DNA from 2 places in the Massilia sp. X63 genome. Region 1 is predicted to be linked to the other one. Evidence: predicted binding sites of a transcription regulator. Region 1 holds the regulator's gene; the other holds the start of a gene.
The links. The regulator FliA, encoded in region 1, starts transcription of late flagellar genes. The targets are predictions, from matches to a motif close to CTAAAGTTTNNNNNNNNNNNGCCGNTA.
Positions count from the first base shown of each region.

Region 2: a site for FliA is predicted at 1,865-1,891, ahead of fliD (flagellar filament capping protein FliD). Genes of this name have one in related genera too.

Region 1 is NZ_JBFTEF010000028.1:10,347-14,533, reverse strand. It holds gene motD (flagellar motor protein MotD) at 1-481, opposite strand, end outside; gene AB3347_RS25500 (flagellar motor protein) at 492-1,235, opposite strand; gene AB3347_RS25495 (RNA polymerase sigma factor FliA) at 1,217-1,954, opposite strand; gene AB3347_RS25490 (MinD/ParA family protein) at 2,018-2,836, opposite strand; gene flhF (flagellar biosynthesis protein FlhF) at 2,829-4,187, opposite strand, start outside.
Region 2 is NZ_JBFTEF010000006.1:41,937-46,123, reverse strand. It holds gene AB3347_RS13635 (flagellin) at 1-1,290, shown strand, start outside; gene AB3347_RS13630 (flagellar protein FlaG) at 1,379-1,750, shown strand; gene fliD (flagellar filament capping protein FliD) at 1,927-4,187, shown strand, end outside.

The DNA of each region.
Region 1 (4,187 bases):
GGTGCTGGTCGTCCTTCAGCAGTCCGGCCACCGCGCCGAGCACCTCGCGCGCGTCCTGCTGCAGGGTCGCCTCGCCCTGCGCGAACAGCACGCTGGCGTTGAGTTCGATACCGATGCCGCGCGCATTCTGCGTCACCCGCACCTGGCCCGATTTCACCAGCGGCATCAGGGTCGCGGTCAGGTCCTTGGCCAGGGTCTCCATGCGCTCGCGCTCGCGCCGCGCCGCTTCCAGGCGCTTGCGGTTGACGATGTGCGACAGCGGCAGCACCGGCTCGACCCTGGTGTTGATCTGGGGTGCGGCGCTACGTCCGCCGAAGGCGTCGCCCAGCGCTTCGGACAGCACCGCATACTTGCCCTCGTTGACGATCGAGATCGCGTACATCACCACGAAAAAGGCAAACAGCAGCGTGATGAAGTCGGCGTACGAGATCAGCCAGCGCTCGTGGTTTTCCTGGGAGTCGTCGTAGCGTTTGCGCGCCATGGGCCGTCGCTCAATGGCGCGTCAGGAGGCTCGCCACCCGTTCGTCGACCACGCGGGTGTGGTCGCCGGTGGCGAGGTCGTGGAAGACTTCGGCGAGGATCTCGTACTGGGCCACGCGGTCGCTGACGATGGCTTTCAGCTTGTTCCCGACCGGGTAGAAGAACAGGTTGGCCAGCCCCACCCCGTACACGGTGGAGACGAAGGCCACCGCGATGCCCGAGCCCAGGCGCGCCGGGTCGGACAGGTTTTCCATCACGTGGATCAGGCCCAGCACCGCGCCCAGGATGCCGATGGTGGGCGCATAGCCGGCCGCCGATTCCCAGATGCGCGCGGCCTGGCGCTGCGAGAATTCGTAGGCGGTGATGTCGCTCTCGAGCAGGTTGCGCAGCTTCTCGGGCTGGATGCCGTCGATCACCAGGCGCAGGCCCTTCTGGATGAATTTGTCCTTCGTGCCCATGTACTGCTCGAGCGAGAGCAGGCCGTCGCGGCGCGCGCTCAGGCTCCACAAGGCGATTTCGCGCGACAGCTTGTCGCGGTTGGACTTGGGCGGAAAGAACACCCAGCGCAGCATGCGCAGGCCCAGCATGAAGCTGCGCCGTTCGCTCTGCAGCAGGGTGGCGCCGGCGGTGCCGACCACCACGATGGCAAAGGCGGCCGGCTGGATCAGCGAGGCGAACTTGCCGCCGTCCAGCGTGTGGCCGACCAGTACGCCCGCGATCGCGAGCACCAGGCCGGCTACGCTGGCCCAGTCCACAATTGCTCCCGTAGCGCAGCGCGCAGACGCGACACCGCCTGGGTGTGCAGCTGCGACACCCGCGATTCGCTCACGCCCATGACGGCGCCGATTTCCTTCAGGTTGAGTTCTTCCTCGTAGTAGAGGCCCATCAGCATCTTCTCGCGCGGCGGCAGATTGTCGATGGCGTCGATGACGGCCTGGCGGAAGCCCGTATCGAGCAGGCTGCGCAGCGGATCGGCGTCGTCCACCGCATAGCGGTCGAGGAAGCCGTCGCTGCCGCCGTCGCCGTCCTGGTCGTGGAAGTCTTCGTAGTACAGCAGCTGGTGGCCGCCGCCGTCGCCCAGCATCTCCTGGTAGTCGGCGAGCGACATCTTGAGCGACTTGGCGATCTCGGATTCGCTGGCCGGACGGCCCAGGCGCTGCTGCAGCGCCTCCATCGCGGCTTCGACCTTGCGCATGTTCTGGCGCGTGCTGCGCGGCATCCAGTCGCTGTTGCGCAGTTCGTCGAGCATGGCGCCGCGGATGCGCAGCACCGCATAGGTCTCGAACTGGGCCCCGTGGTTGTCTTCGTAGCGGTTGATCGCGTCCAGCAGGCCGATCATGCCGGCCTGCACCAGGTCATCGACTTCCACCGAAGGCGGCAGCTTGGCCTTCATGTGGTGGGCAAGCCGCTTCACCAACGGCATGTGCTCCGTCAGCAAATGGTTCTTGTCCGCTTTCCCTTTGACCGTGTACATGCGTTTTGCTTATCTGTTCTTCTGTATGTGCTGCCTGTGGTGCTACCTGTGGTACTGCCTGGGTCAGGCCCCGAAATGCGTGCTGCCTCCCCTGCCGAGGCCGGGCATCGCGTGCAGCGCGAACTTGCCGGCCAGGCGGCGGAACGCCACCGAGGCGCCCGCCAGCGGGAAGGCATCGACCACCGCGCGGCCCAGGCGCGCGGCCCGGTGCAGGTACTCGTCGGCCGGCACCGACCCCATCGAGCCGAGGCTGACCGCCAGGTAGCGAGTTGCCGCAGTACACATATTATCGTATACCACCTTGGCCTCGGCCTCCGTCGCGCCGGTCACCAGGATGCCGAAGGGGCGGCGACCCAGTTGTTGCGCCAGTCGCTTGATCAGCGCATACGCGTTGGTGATCGAGGCGGCGCTGGTTCCGACCTGCACCACGATCTCGGAATCGGCCATCAGCGGCAGCGGGAATGCGCCGTCCGGCCCGAGTTCGCCGTCGACCATCACGATGCCGGCCTGCTTGACCAGCACGTCGAAGGTCTTGGCCAGGCGGCGGGCATCAAGGCTGTCCTGCACGCAGCCGAGCGTGGCCACCGAGAAGCCTTGCGGCACCGCGTGCAGCACCTGGTTCAGGCCGCACTCCTGGCGCGCCACGTTCGCCAGCGTGGCGGCACGGCTCAGGCCGAGGCGGCGCGCGACGCCGTAGTCGCGTTCGCAGGCATCGACGATCAGGACCTCGTTCCCCAGCTGGGCCAGCGAGGCGCCCAGGTTGACCAGCATGGCGCCCTTGTCGTCTTCCGGCGTGGCCGAGAGAAAAGTCACGATGCGCGGGCGCGGGCCCTGCAGCATCCGGCGCAGGCCTTCGGCCTGGTCGAAATCGAAACTAGCCAAGGTGCACCTCGCGCAGGCTGCGGTCCGCGTTTTGTCCGGCCGCGGCGGCGGCCATCATCAGCGGCAGGTCGGCATCGCCGAACTGGGCGCTAGCGTTGCGGTTGTTGCGGAAGGCGCGGTCGACCAGCATGGCGCGGTCGGCCAGGTGAAGGTCTTCCGGCACGCGCTGGCCGTTCGAGATGTAGTGCAGGTTGAGCTTCTGGCGGATCACGACGTCGAGCACGTTGCCGATCGAGGCGGCTTCGTCGAGCTTGGTCATGATGCAGCCGGCCAGGCCCGAGCCCTGGTAGGCGCGCACCACTTCGTTCAGGGTTTCGTTGGTCGAGGTCGCGTTCAGGCACAGCAGGCGCTTCACGTCGGCGCCGGATTCGCTCAGCATGGCCACCTGCTCGGTCACCATCTGGTCGCGCTGCGACATGCCGATGGTGTCAATGAGAACGGTGTGCTTGTTCTTGAGTTCTTTCAGGGCGATGCGCAGGTCGGCTTCGTCCTTCACCGAGTGCACCATCACGCCGAGGATCTTGCCGTAGATGCGCAGCTGCTCGTGGCCACCGATACGATAGGCGTCGGTGGTGATCAGGGCCAGCTTGTCCGGGCCGTGGCGCATCACGCAGCGCGCCGCCAGCTTGGCGGTGGTGGTGGTCTTGCCGACGCCGGTCGGGCCGACCAGGGCGAACACGCCGCCACGGTTCAAGAGATCGTCCTCGTTGGCGATGGTGGTGAGGTTACGCGCCAGCACGGTCTTGATCCAGCGCAGGGCTTCGCCGGCATCCTTGGTGGCCGGCATCTTGTCGATCAGGTAGCGCGCCAGGGTGGCCGAGAAGCCGGCGGCCAGCATCTCGCGCAGCACGGCGGCCTTCTGCGGCTCGCGCTGGGCGGTCGCGTTCCAGGACAGTTCGGCCAGCTGGGTTTCCATCAGGCCGCGCATGGCGCGGATTTCGTTCATCATGCCGCTCATTTCAAGCGCGGCCGATTCCTTGGCCTGGGCGATGGCGGCGCTCATCATCTGGGTCATGGCGGCCATGTCGATGCCCGGCTCGGGGCTCGGCGCGCGGCGGTTGACGTAGGTCGGCGGGATTTCCGGCTCGGCGACCGGTGCGGCGCGGCGCTCGACGTAGGCCTGGCGCGCTTCCGGCGCGGCCGGGGCGAAGGCAGCCGGGGCGCGGGTGAACACCGGCTCCGGATCGAAATCCTTGTCGAAGGCCTGGAAGCTTGGCGCCTGCGGCTCTTCGATGCTCGGGGACGCCAGCGCGGCGACGTCGTCGTTGTCCAGCGCCAGAATCTCGACCACGCCGTCGACCGGGCGGTTGGAGAGGATGACCGCGTCAGGGCCGAGCGCCTCGCGCACCTT
Region 2 (4,187 bases), on a different contig from region 1:
AACTCGCAGATCCGCGGCATGAACCAGGCGACCCGCAACGCGAACGACGGCGTGTCGATGGCCCAGACCGCTGAAGGCGCCCTGTCGAGCTCGGGCGACATCCTGCAGCGTATCCGCGAACTGGCAGTGCAGTCGTCGAACTCGTCGAACTCGGCCAGCGACCGCAAGGCTTTGCAGACTGAAGTCACCCAGCTGACCTCGGAACTGAACCGTATCGCCAACACCACCGAATTCAACGGCCAGAAGCTGCTGGACGGCACCATGGGCACCGCCAACTTCCAGGTCGGCGCCAATGCAGGCCAGTTGATCTCGATGGGCGGTGCGAACTTCAGCACCAGCACCTACGGCAACAACACCAAGACCTCGGGTGCACCGGTCGCCGGTACCGCCGCTACTGCCGCCATCAGCGCCGGCACCATCACCATCAACGGCTTCCAGGGTCCGGCCAAGATCGACATCGGCCCGGGCCAGGCGGAAAGCGCCAAGGCGATTGCCGCCAAGGTAAATACCGAAAGCGCGAAGACCGGCGTGTCCGCTACCGCCACCACCGAAGCCAAGCTCACCGTCACTGCCGGCTCGGCCGTAACCATCAAGCTGGACTCGAACAACACCGCGTCCGAAGCCGTGACCATCTCGTTCAAGATCGGCGCCAAGGCTGACGCGGACGGCTACGCTGCGGCGATCAGCGCGTTCAACGCCCAGTCGTCGAAGACCGGCGTCACCGCATCCTACGACAACGGCGGCATCAAGCTGACCAACTCGAGCGGCGAGAACATCAACGTCGCCAACCAGACCGGTTCCGACAAGGTCAAGCTGGAGAACTACACCTCCGCCGGCGCCCTGCAGGGCGGCGACGTCCTCGCCGGCGAAACCGGCAAGGCGGTGGGCCGCGTGTCGCTGGACTCGGAGCAGGGTTTCTCGGTCACCGAACAGGGCACCTCCGGCACCGGCCTGACCGGCGCTTCGGACCTGAAGTCGGTCGCCAACCTGGACGTGACCAGCTTCGACAACGCCCAGATGGCCATCAAGATCGCCGACGCAGCCCTGGCAGCGGTGAACAGCAAGCGCGCCGAATACGGTGCACTGCAGTCGCGTTTCGAATCGGCGATCTCGAACCTGTCGTCGTCGACCGAGAACCTGTCCGCATCGCGCAGCCGCATCGTCGACACCGACTTCGCAGCTGAAACCGCAAAGATGACCCGCGGCCAGATCCTGCAGCAGGCCGGCACCTCGATGCTGGCCCAGGCGAACTCGCTGCCGAATGGCGTCCTGTCGCTCCTGCGTGGCTAATGATTGACGGACTAGCAAGTCCATCGGTGCAGTAGAACATTCCTCGGCTGAAGAAATTCAGCCGAGGATTTTTCGCTAGGGAAGTCCCATGAACATCCAATCGCTTGGTTCACCCGCGGCAGCACGGCTGGAGGAACGCCCGCCGGTGGCGCTCGAACAGCCGACCACCCACGCCGTGAAGACCGTCAGGTCCGCCACGGCCGCCGAAGGCCAGGAAGGCGCCCTCCCTGCGCCCTCGCGCGAACAGGTCGGCGACGCGGTCAAGAAGATCAACGAAGGCATGCGCGTGTCCTCGCAGAGCCTGGAATTCGCGATCGACGAGGACAGCAAGGACATCGTGGTCAAGATCATTGACCAGAACACCCGTGAAGTGGTGCGCCAGATCCCCTCGGTCGAAGCGCTCGAGATTGCCAAGTCGCTCGACAAGATGCGCGGTCTCCTGATCAGCCAAACGGCCTGAGCTGTATTGGACAGCACCGCGGCGCGCTCCCCTCGCGGGGCAGCGCGTCCCCGCACGCCTGGCAGTGGTCAGGCATCTTTTCTCATCTATTTGAATTGAGACACATTTCCCACTCTTAAGTCCCGTTTGCTTCTGTCGATAATGACTTACATTATCGCTTTCACGGGAGAAACAAAGTGGGCATCAGTTCATCGGGCATCGGTTCCGGCCTCGACGTCGACGGCCTCGTCAGCAAGCTGATGGCGGCCGAAGCAGCGCCGCTGGCCAACTTCGACAAGAAGTCGGCGGCGCTGCAGCAGCGCATGGCGGCCTTCAGCAAGGTCAGTGCGGCGGTCGGTTCCTTCCAGGGCGCCCTCACCTCCCTGAATTCTCCTGCGACCTTCAGCGCGCTGAACGCCAGCAGCGGCGACAAGGACGTGTTCACCGGCAGCGCCGGCGCCGGCGCAGTCGCGGGCAAGTACCGGATCAACGTCACCCAGATGGCCTCGGCCCAGAGCCTGAGCACCGCCGGCCGCGCCAGCATGAGCGCGACCATTGGCGGCACTGCCAAGACCATCCTGACCTTCCAGTTCGGCAGCGTCAGCGGCGCGAGCTTCGGGGTTGCCGGCAGCGCACTGGGCGCGTCGATCGCCACCGGCGGCATCAGCGACGGTTCCTTGAGCCTCAACGGCACCGCCATCACCACCGGCGCGACCACGCGCAGCGCGGCCCAGCTGGCCGAAGCCATCAATGCCAAGAGCGACACCACCGGCGTGACCGCCAAGGCCGGCAGCTCCACCAGTTCCGCCAGCCTGTTCGCCAGTTTCGACACCGTCACCACCGTGTCCACCTCCAGCTATGCGCTTACGGTGGGCGGGGTGCAGGTCGCGCAGGCCGGCAGTGGCGCTTCGCTCACCGCCCTTCAGGTCGACAATGCGCTGGCCGGCGGCACCGTGGCCGCGGCCCTGACGGCGGCCAACATCAGCTTCACCGGTAGCGCCGTGGACGGCGACCTGCAATTCACCGCGGCCGACGGCTCCAACCTGACCATCGCGGAAGTCATCGGCGGCAGCGGCGCGGTCACCGGCGGCACCAAGGGCCTGGGCGAGCCCAATACCGGCACCAGCGCCACCAGCACCGCCGGCGTGACGCTGACGTCGAAGGACGGCAGCCAGATCCTGATCGGGGGCAGCAACCCGGCCGCCGCCGGTTTCACGGCCGGCAGCGCCGGCAGCTACCTGGACGGCGCCCGCTTCGGCCAGGACGGTTCCCAGGCCAGCAGCGTGGTAACGCTCGACACCGGCGACCAGTCGCTGCAGGGCATCCGCGACGCCATCAACAAGGCCAATATCGGCGTCACCGCGACGATCGTGTCCGATGGCGGCGCCAATCCCTACCACCTGGTGCTGACTTCGAACAAGACCGGCGAAAAGTCCTCGATGAAGATCAGCGTTGGCGGCGTCGACGGCGCGGACGGCGATCCGGCCATCGCCGCCCTGCTCGGCCACGATCCGGGCGGCGTGCAAGGCCTGACCCAGACCAGCGCAGCCCAGGACACGCTGCTCAACATGAACGGGATCGACATCCGCAGCAGCAGCACCACCGTCACCGAGGCGGTGCAGGGCGTGTCGCTCGACATCGTCGGACTCGGCAGCAGCACCCTGAACGTGACGCGCGACACCGGCTCGGTCTCGGCCGCCGTCAACGACTTCGTCAAGGCCTACAACGACCTCAACAAGACGATCTCGAGCCTGGCCGGCTACAACGCCGAGACCAAGACCGCCGGGATCCTGCAGGGCGATGCGTCCGTGCGTTCGATCCAGAGCCAGCTGCGGCGCGCGCTGGGCGGCACCGTCGAAGGCCTGGGCGGCAAGCTGACCACCCTCAGCCAAGTCGGCATCTCGTTCGGCAAGGACGGCAACCTGAGCGTCGATTCGAGCAAGCTGAACAAGGCAATCAACGAGAACTTCGCTGAGATCGGCGGCCTGTTCGCGGCCATGGGCGCAGCCACCGACGGCCAGATCAAGTTCGACAAGTCGAGCGCGGCGACCAAGCCGGGCACCTATGCCGTAAAAATCGACCACATGGCGACCCAGGGCACGCTCACCAGCGCCGCGCCGGTCACTGGAAGGGCCACGATTCCCACGAACACGGTGTGGCGCGTCACGCTGAACCAGACCGACCCCGTCACCGAAAGCAAGATCCAGGAGATCAAGCTGACGGCCGGCAGCTATACCAACACCGAGCTGGCCGCGATGCTGCGCGCCGCGATCAACGGCAATTCCACCTTTGCCGCCGCCGGCGACACGGTCGAGACCAAGGTCGAGGACGACGGCAGCATCTCGATTTCCTCGAGCAAGTACGGCGACACCTCGAGCATCCAGATCGGTTTCGTCAGCGGCTATGACCCGGCCCAGCTGTTCGGCAGCGGCGCCCCGGCCAAGGGCAAGAACGTGGT